Regions from separate parts of the Xenorhabdus sp. XBWT genome, predicted to be linked through region 1. Evidence: predicted binding sites of a transcription regulator. Region 1 holds the regulator's gene; the other holds the start of a gene.
The links. The regulator sigma-54, encoded in region 1, starts transcription at its own class of promoters, with help from an activator protein. The targets are predictions, from matches to a motif close to GTTGGCACANNTTTCGCTNT.
Positions count from the first base shown of each region.

Region 1 (5,169 bases):
CCCACTTATCAAACACAGGAAGCGGTTACCTTTGTCCATGATCCGGAGGGCAAACTGCTTTACAAATTAGTGGCCGATGATGTCAAAAATTTCGCTGATACGAAGCTGACTTGGTTTACCAAGCCCGTATTAACAACATATGACTCCAACAATCCCTCAGACTCCCGGAAAGCCACATGGACAGTCAGTGCCGATAAAGCCAGACTAACTAATGACAATATGCTCTATCTGTATGGGAATGTCCTAGTGAATAGCCTGAACGATGCATCACAATTGCAGAAAATCACAACAGATAATGCGACCGTTAATCTTACAACACAAGATGTAGCGTCCGATGATCAAGTCACTCTCACTGGGGTTGGTCTGAAATCTGTTGGCATGAAAATGCGCGGCAATCTGCGAAACAAAACCGCTGAACTGATTGAAAAGGTGACTACCCGATATGAGATTCCACATGAACAACCTAATCCGTAATACCGTTATTGCCAGTACCTTTTTTGCTGTCAGCTTGCCCGTACTGGCCTTGAAAGATGATACGAAACAACCCATTACCATCGACTCTGCAAGACAGTCACTGGATTTAACAGGGAACGTTGCCACATTTACGGACAGTGTCATAGTAAAGCAAGGTTCAATTGACATTCATGCTGATAAAGTCGTTGTCACTCGTCCAGATGGGGATTCGAATAAAACGGTCATTGAAGCCTACGGTAATCCTGCTACTTTCTACCAATTGCAGGATGATGGCAAACCCCTCAAAGGGCATGCAGCAAAGATGCGCTATGAAATGGATAAAGAGCTGATCACATTGACAGGTAATGCCTATCTTGAACAGCTAGACAGTAATATTAAGGGTGACAAAATCACCTACCTCGTGCCGACACAGCAAATGGAAGCCTTTAGTGATAAAGGTAAACATGTCACAACCGTCCTGTTGCCTGCCCAATTACAAGACAAAGGCCCGGGTACCCAAGGCGCTGAAGTTCACAAAAAGAGTAAATAACGACTTATGGCAATACTAAACGCAGCAAATTTGGCAAAGGCATATAAGGGCCGGAAGGTCGTTGAGAACGTCAGCCTGAAAGTAAGGTCAGGAGAAATTGTTGGCTTACTTGGTCCCAACGGTGCAGGCAAGACAACCACTTTCTACATGGTGGTTGGCATTGTTCCACGTGATGCAGGCTCTATCTCCATTGATGAAGAAGACATCAGCTTATTGCCGCTACATGAACGCGCCCGACGTGGAATAGGGTATTTACCGCAAGAAGCTTCAATCTTCCGCCGCCTGAGCGTCTTCGACAACTTGATGGCCGTCCTTGAGATCCGCAAAGACCTTAACAAAGAACAACGAAAAACGCGCGCAGAAGAGTTGATGGAAGAGTTTCATATCTCCCATCTGCGTGATAGCCTTGGGCAATCACTTTCTGGTGGTGAACGCCGCCGCGTGGAGATTGCCCGCGCGCTGGCCGCCAATCCCAAATTCATCTTGCTGGATGAGCCTTTTGCCGGTGTTGACCCGATATCCGTATTGGATATCAAAAAGATCATTCAACACCTGCGAGACTGCGGATTGGGTGTCCTGATTACTGACCACAATGTCCGTGAAACACTGGATGTCTGTGAACGTGCTTATATCGTCAGTCAAGGTCACTTGATTGCCCACGGCAGCCCTGATGACATCCTTAATAACGAGCAAGTAAAACGCGTCTATCTGGGTGAAGGCTTCCGCCTTTGATTCTGATTTTTCTGTCAGGCGTAATTTAAGGGATCATTCAAGCTAGATTAAGGAGAAAGTAGTAACGCTATGAAGCAAAGTTTGCAACTCAGGCTCAGTCAACAACTGACGATGACGCCCCAGCTCCAGCAAGCTATCCGTTTGTTGCAACTTTCTACGCTTGAGCTTCAGCAAGAAATCCAACAGGCACTTGAAACTAATCCACTGCTTGAACAAGATGAGCTGCATCAGGAAGTGGAGAATCGAGATCTTCCAGAAACTGAAATGGAAGTAATGGATACCCGCGAAGCGCTTGAACAGAAAGATATGCCCAAAGAGCTGCCACTGGATACCAGTTGGGATGAAATTTATACCGCTGGTACGCCTTCAGGAAGCCACAGTGATCACGGTGATGATGACTTTCCCGTTTATCAAGGGGAAACAACCCAGACACTCCAAGACTACCTTATGTGGCAGGCAGGATTAACCCCCTTTACTGAGACGGACGCTGCCATTGCCACATCGATCATTGATGCGATTGATGACAGCGGCTATCTGACTGTTTCTACCGAAGAGATCCTTGCCTGCATGGGCGATGATGAACTAACACCGGAAGAAGTCGAAGCTGTTCTCAAGCGCATACAACATTTTGATCCGATTGGGGTTGCCGCCCGTGATTTACGTGAATGCCTGTTTATCCAACTTTCCATGCTGCCACCCGAAACACCTTACTTGAATGAAGCTAAACTCGTCGTTAGTAAGTATCTTGAACTACTGGGTAATCGAGACTTCCGTAATTTATTACGTCAGAGCAAATTAAAAGAAAATGTTCTGAAAGAGGCAATTGATATTATTCAATCACTGGAGCCGAAACCGGGGTTAGTAGTCAATACCGGTGAGTCCGAGTATGTTATTCCAGATGTATTGGCGCAAAAAGAAAATGACAGCTGGCAAGTCAGGCTGAATACCGATAGCATCCCCCGCCTGCGTATCAACCAACACTATGCAGCACTGGGACAGTTAGCCCATAATGAAAGTGACAGCCTCTTCATTCGCAATAACTTGCAAGAGGCTAAATGGCTTATCAAAAGTCTCGAAAGCCGCAATGAGACTTTATTGAAAGTCTCCCGCTGCATTGTTGGGCGGCAGCAAGATTTTTTTGAATATGGTGAGGAGCATATGAAACCGCTGGTCTTGGCCGATATTGCCTATCAGGTTGATATGCATGAATCCACCATTTCACGTGTGACGACCCAGAAGTATCTGTATAGTCCGCGAGGTATTTTTGAGCTTAAATATTTTTTCTCCAGCCATGTCAATACCGATAGCGGAGGCGAAGCCTCTTCTACCGCAATACGTGCCCTGGTGAAAAAACTGGTCGCGGCAGAAAATCCGGCCAAGCCCCTGAGTGACAATAAATTGACCAGCATGCTGGCCGACCAAGGCATTCAGGTGGCACGCCGAACTGTCGCAAAATATAGAGAGTCGTTATCCATCCCGCCTTCAAACCAACGTAAAAAGCTGGTTTGAACAACACAGAGAAGGAAAACACTATGCAACTCAATGTCACAGGCCACAATATTGAAATCACAGATGCACTGCGCAACATTGTGAACACCAAATGCGGCAAACTGGATCAATATTTCGATAAGATTAACCTCATTCAGGTCACCCTCCGAGTGGAAAAAGTGCAAAAAATCGCGGAAGCCACAGTGCACATCAACGGAGGTGAGTTGCATGCCACCTCAGAGCATGAAGACATGTATGCGGCAATTGATGCATTGGCAGATAAACTCGCTCGTCAATTGACCAAACACAAAAGTAAATTGAGACAACATTAACAGTTTCCAGACAACGGGGCCGTCATAAAATTACACTGTTCTGTCTGGAAGCAGTGCATTAATACCAGATGCCTTGAGGCATCTGGTATCACAAGGCTCTAAGTGAATAAAGAAATGAACAACGAAACAGATTTACCGCTAAGCTCAGTGCTTTCACCCGAATGTACACGCAATAACGTACCTTGTTCGAGTAAGAAGCGAGCCTTAGAGATTATCAGTGAGCTAGCATCAAAACAGCTTGAATTACCGGAAAATACCGTGTTCGAAGCCATTCTTTCCCGCGAAAAAGTAGGCACAACAGGCATCGGCAACGGGGTTGCGATCCCACACGGCAAATTAGACAAGGAATGCTCACACAATGCCGTTGGCGTGTTTTTGCATCTGGAGCACCCTATTACTTTTGATGCCATTGATAATCAGCCTGTTGACTTACTGTTCGCTTTATTGGTGCCATCAGACCAGTGTCAAACCCATTTACACTCGCTATCATTAATAGCAAAGCGCCTTGCAGATAAAAACCTTTGCCGTCGCCTGCGTTCAGCACAGAGTGACGAAGAGCTATATAAAATTATTACTGAATAAATAACTAATACAATTATAAACATTTAGGAGAGTCACCTCATGGTGCTGATGATAGTCAGTGGTCGTTCAGGTTCTGGTAAGTCCGTTGCTCTGCGGGCGCTGGAAGATATGGGTTTCTATTGCGTAGATAACCTGCCGGTCGTGTTGTTGCCAGAACTGGCAAGCACACTGGCTGAACGCAACATTTCCGCTGCGGTTAGCATTGATGTCAGAAACATGCCGGAGTCGCCGGAAATTTTCGAAGAAGCTTTGACACAATTACCTGACAGTTTTTCACCACAGCTTCTGTTTCTTGACGCTGATCGCAATACACTGATCCGCCGTTACAGTGACACCCGCCGTTTGCACCCACTTTCCAGCAAAAACCTGTCACTGGAAAGTGCGATTGACCAAGAAAGCGACCTGCTGGAGCCCCTGCGTTCACGCGCCGACTTAATCATCGACACATCTGAAATGTCCGTTCACGAACTGGCAGAAATGCTCAGGACACGTTTACTGGGTAAACGTGAACGTGAACTGACTATGGTATTTGAATCATTTGGTTTTAAACATGGTATCCCAATTGATGCAGACTATGTTTTCGATGTGCGTTTCCTGCCAAACCCTCACTGGGACCCAAAACTGCGTCCAATGACCGGTCTGGATCGCCCTGTTGCCGCATTCCTGGATCGCCATACCGAGGTTCATAACTTTATTTACCAAACCCGCAGTTACCTTGAACTTTGGTTGCCCATGCTGGAAACCAACAACCGCAGCTACCTGACTGTAGCCGTCGGCTGTACGGGCGGTAAACATCGTTCTGTCTATGTTGCTGAACAGTTAGCAGATTATTTCCGTTCCCGTGGTAAAAATGTGCAATCACGTCACCGCACACTGGAAAAACGCAAATAATATCAATAATGCAGGCCATAATAGTGACAGTCAAACAAAGACTTGAGATCAAAAATCGGCTCGGAATGCATGCACGGCCTGCCATGAAACTACATGATCTTGTGCAACAGTTTCAATCGCAGGTCATTTTGCGCAACAGCA
Region 1 covers NZ_CM180990.1:513,726-518,894, reverse strand. The annotation lists gene lptC (LPS export ABC transporter periplasmic protein LptC) at 1-474, shown strand, start outside; gene lptA (lipopolysaccharide ABC transporter substrate-binding protein LptA) at 455-1,003, shown strand; gene lptB (LPS export ABC transporter ATP-binding protein) at 1,010-1,735, shown strand; gene rpoN (RNA polymerase factor sigma-54) at 1,805-3,244, shown strand; gene hpf (ribosome hibernation promoting factor) at 3,268-3,555, shown strand; gene ptsN (PTS IIA-like nitrogen regulatory protein PtsN) at 3,670-4,137, shown strand; gene rapZ (RNase adapter RapZ) at 4,177-5,028, shown strand; gene npr (PTS phosphocarrier protein NPr) at 5,052-5,169, shown strand, end outside.

Region 2 (5,169 bases), 320 kb from region 1:
GCCGTTACTTCTCTTCCCAGTGGGAAATATATGTATATAATAAACCCCATTAATATTTTTGGTAATGGTGGTACAGCAGCCCGTGATAACCCTTTTCGAGATACTCCTCCAGGTAAACCAGTCGGTGTTCCAGAATCTTTTGCATCTAGTTTCGCCGCATTAACTGATTCCGGAAATCTATACGCCTGGGGAGCAATAGAGAGGGCGCCACAAGTGACAACTGGTGGCCTGACCGACTCGAATGTGAAAAAAGTAGTAGCATCTGGATACGGTTATGGAGCCTTACATAACGATGGCAGCATAACACTCTGGTCTACAACAACGTCGATGCACATGTCACCACCACAACAATCTCAATCTAAAAAATACATTGATCTTACAATGGGCGGTCTGAATGTCCTGGCCATGACAGAGGATGGTAATATTGATATATGGGGCATGGGAGCAAGGCAACAGCCGTCAGTGAATCTGGGACCTGCTGAAAAGACTATCCTTGTCGGAAATGATGATGCTGTCTTTGGCTTTAATACTGAAACTCAGCACTCATTATGGCTCAGAATGGATGATGAGGTTCCTAACGGTTGGTTAGGATTTCCATATTCAACGATACTAGGTCGAGACTACAGTTATCCTCGTGCAATTGTACCTGCTGGGTGTTATTTCACGTTTATCCATAAGGATGGTACAGCAGAGCTTTTAACATTCGCAGCGCCTATTCCTCCTAAATTTGATGGTATCTATCCAGTACCCGGAGATTTAGCCATTCAATCAGTTAATCCTTCTGAGTGGGATATCTTAAATGGTGAAAATGAGCTGAATATTATTGAGAACGTGCGAGGTAGAGCAATTCTGGGTACTGACAATAAGTTGACGATGACTCTGAATGTACCACCAAATCCACCTTTCGACTTCATTAAGACATACGATAATATCACAGATATATCTGGTAATTTCGAATGTGTCATGTTTAGGACACAATCCTATAAAGCCCAGATATCCCATAATTACAATATAAATACACCCTCTAAGTATGAACCCCCCAGCGGATGTAATGAGAATATTGTTCAGGTAACGTGTACAGCAAATGCATGTGCTGCATTACACAAAGATGGGACAGTAACCGCTTGGGGAGATAGCGATTTTGGCGGTGATTGTACAAATGTCAAAGATCAATTGAAAGATGTAAGGGCTATCTACGCGACAGGAAGAGCATTTGCAGCCCTGACAGGGGATAAAAGGGTCGTGACCTGGGGATATGAGCCAGGTGGCGGAAATAACAGCGAAGCAAATATCGATAATCAGATTAGCTATTCAACATATATTACAAATTAATGTACTAATTCTCATTAATATTAGCTGATTATTCAATTTGTTCTTAAATGAATACCGCCTCTTATAGAGGTGGTATTCATCATATGTTATTTAGTGAATCCATGGGGTATAGACAAATTACTTATTACCTGTACCAAATTTAAAAATAATTAAACTGCAGATAGTATGGAGATATCCTGATTATCATAGTCGGATTCTGTCAGAAGAAAAGAAATCTCAATTGGAAAACACGAAGGCTATCCTATCCCTATACTTATAGAACTATCGACCAGAACGGTCTATCGCACCACTTAAGTGCACATCCGTAACTGAAAGTCACCAATACAGTGCAAAATATTTAAAAACTGGCCTTTATCCTATCCATTCTCTAGCTGCCAAAAAATCATACTCTGATATTAAAGACTTTTTAAAAGTTGGCACGCTTTTCGCATTAATCTTTGCATGAGTAATTTCACAAAAATTGACTGTGCAGAGATACACAATCGCCCCTAGATAAAACAGCAGCTTTCTTGCACAGTTTTATCTGGCCGATGTAAACCAGGAGAATTCAGTATGTCCGTTGAACATGTTTTGTCCATAATTGAAGAGCATCAGGTGAAGTTTATTGACTTACGTTTTACTGATACCAAAGGTAAAGAACAACATATCACTATCCCTGCCCATCAAGTTGATGACGATTTCTTCGAAGATGGAAAAATGTTTGACGGTTCATCTATAGGTGGCTGGAAAGGTATCAATGAGTCCGACATGGTGTTAATGCCAGACCCAAGCACTGCAATGATTGATCCTTTCTTTAATGATGCCACGCTCATTATACGTTGCGATATTCTGGAACCGGGCACGATGCAAGGTTATGATCGCGATCCCCGATCCATTGCCAAACGCGCGGAAGATTTCTTGCGTGCGAGCGGCATTGCAGACACCGTTTTATTTGGACCAGAACCCGAATTTTTCCTGTTCGATGATATCCGTTTCGGGAGTTCCATCTCTGGTTCTTACTACCATATTGATGATACTGAGGCAGCATGGAACAGCGGCACACGTTATGAAAGCGGTAACAAAGGCCATCGTCCCGGCATCAAAGGCGGCTATTCCCCTGTTCCGCCAGTAGATTCCTCTCAAGACCTACGTTCAGCCATGTGTCTGACAATGGAAAAAATGGGTTTGGTGGTTGAAGCACACCATCATGAAGTTGCAACAGCCGGACAAAACGAAGTTGCCACCCGTTTTAATACCATGACAAAAAAAGCAGATGAAACCCAAATTTATAAGTATGTGGTTCATAATGTTGCCCATAAATATGGTAAGACTGCCACATTTATGCCAAAACCATTAGTCGGTGATAACGGTTCCGGGATGCACTGCCATATGTCACTATCCAAAGATGGCACTAACCTGTTTGCAGGTGATAAATACGGTGGTCTGTCTGAGATGGCGCTGTACTATATCGGCGGTATTATCAAACATGCCCGTGCATTGAATGCCTTCACGAATCCAACCACTAACTCTTACAAACGCCTGGTACCCGGCTTTGAAGCTCCGGTTATGCTGGCTTATTCTGCCCGTAACCGCTCTGCTTCTATCCGTATTCCGGTTGTAGCCAGCACTAAAGCCCGCCGTATTGAAGTGCGTTTCCCTGATCCGGCAGCGAATCCTTACCTTGCTTTTTCCGCCCTGCTGATGGCTGGCCTTGATGGCATCATCAATAAAATCCATCCGGGTGATGCAATGGATAAAAATTTGTATGACCTGCCTGCGGAAGAAGCACAAGAGATCCCAACTGTGGCTTCTTCTTTAGAAGAGGCTTTGGCTGCATTGGATGCAGATCGCGAATTCCTGACACGCAGTGGTGTTTTCACCGATGATGGAATTGATGCTTATATCAATTTATTACAAGGTGAAGTTGAACGTGTCCGTATGGCTCCACATCCTCTGGAGTTTGAACTGTATTACAGTGTGTAATGCTGAATATTGTACTTGATGATATTACTGTGATTCATTTTTTGTTGCCGTGAAACTTTGACCCATCTTCGGATGGGTTCTTTTCCGGTGCATATAAGCAGGTTCACATTGTACGTAATGACTCTTATTCCGAAGGAGTCAAAATACATTCTTAACAGAAAGCCCATTGAGTTGCTTAGATAGGCTACAATGCACCAAAAAAGTGCAGAGATTGAATGACAATGGTTGATTTGCCCGATGCAGAACAGATTCTCGACTCACAGATAAACAGTGTCTTAGTGTTGGATAATGATTTGATTATCCGTTATGCCAATCATTCTGCAATGCAACTTCTGGCACAAAGTTCACGTAAGTTATTCGGCACACCCCTTCCAATTCTGTTTAGCTATATCTCATTGGATACAGAATTGATGCGTTCTAGTTTGATAAGCGGCCATGGCTTTACCGATAACGAAGTCATATTGGTGATTAATAATCACTCTCACGTGATGTCGCTCAGTGCCCAACCAATTTCCGAACAGTTTATTCTGCTGGAACTAGCACCTATGGATAGCCAGCGACGTTTAAGCCAAGAGCAGATTCAACAAGCACAGCAGGCAGCTGCGCGGGAATTGGTTCGGGGGCTGGCACATGAAATCAAAAATCCCCTTGGCGGGTTACGAGGAGCCGCACAACTGCTCGCCAAGGCACTGCCAGAACCATATTTGCGGGAATATACTCAAGTGATCATTGAACAGGCTGACAGACTACGTGCTCTTGTTGATCGGTTGCTGGGACCACAGCATCCCGGAACCCAAACCCGACAGAGTATTCATCATGTGGTCGAGCGTGTTTATCAATTAGTTTCATTGGAAATGCCTGCCAATATCACGCTGATCAAAGATTATGATCCCAGCCTGCCTGAGTTAGCCCACTACCCTGACCAAATTGAGCAGGTATTACTGAATATTACTCGCAATGCCCTGCAAGCTCTGGGCGAAAAAGGCGGTACGATTACTCTGAGGACAAGAACAGCATTTCAGGTTACCTTACAAAGTGAGCGTTACCGTCTGGCTGCCAGAATTGATGTTGAAGACAATGGGCCAGGCATCCCACCCAATATTCAGGACACACTTTTTTACCCTATGGTCAGTGGGCATGAAAGTGGAACTGGACTTGGGTTATCCATCGCACGTAATCTTATTACTCAGCATGCCGGAAAAATCGAATTCACCAGTTGGCCGGGGCATACGGAATTTTCCATTTACCTGCCTATCAAGAAATAACTGATCAAACTGATCAAGAAGTAGAGGGCGACAATGCAACGAGGAAAAGTCTGGGTCGTTGATGATGACAGTTCTATCCGTTGGGTACTTGAACGGGCACTGAGTGGCGCAGGAATGGAATGCACCTGTTTTGAAAACGCTGATGCTGTACTGGCTGCACTGTCACAGGGCAGCCCTGAAGTTCTGCTTTCAGATATCCGTATGCCCGGGCTGGATGGGCTGAGCCTACTCAATCAGATCAAACAGAGTTATCAACAACTTCCGGTCATCATTATGACCGCTCATTCTGATTTAGATGCCGCCGTTAGTGCTTATCAACACGGTGCATACGATTATCTGCCAAAACCCTTCGATATTGATGAAACCGTTGCACTGGTTGAGCGGGCACTGAGCCACTATCGCGAACAGCATCAATCTTCCTCCCATCCGCAAGTGGCTGGATCTGTTTCAGACATGATCGGTGAAGCGCCAGCCATGCAGGACGTATACCGGATTATCGGTCGCCTTTCCCGTTCTTCTATCAGCGTATTGATCAATGGGGAGTCTGGCACGGGAAAAGAACTGGTCGCTCATGCTCTTCACCGCCATAGCCCACGCGCTTGTGCACCGT
Region 2 covers NZ_CM180990.1:190,502-195,670, reverse strand. The annotation lists gene AC5JQI_RS00850 (hypothetical protein) at 1-1,332, shown strand, start outside; gene glnA (glutamate--ammonia ligase) at 1,885-3,294, shown strand; gene glnL (nitrogen regulation protein NR(II)) at 3,510-4,559, shown strand; gene glnG (nitrogen regulation protein NR(I)) at 4,593-5,169, shown strand, end outside.
Region 2: glnA (glutamate--ammonia ligase) is a predicted target of sigma-54. The motif match lies at 1,745-1,764, and genes of this name have one in related genera.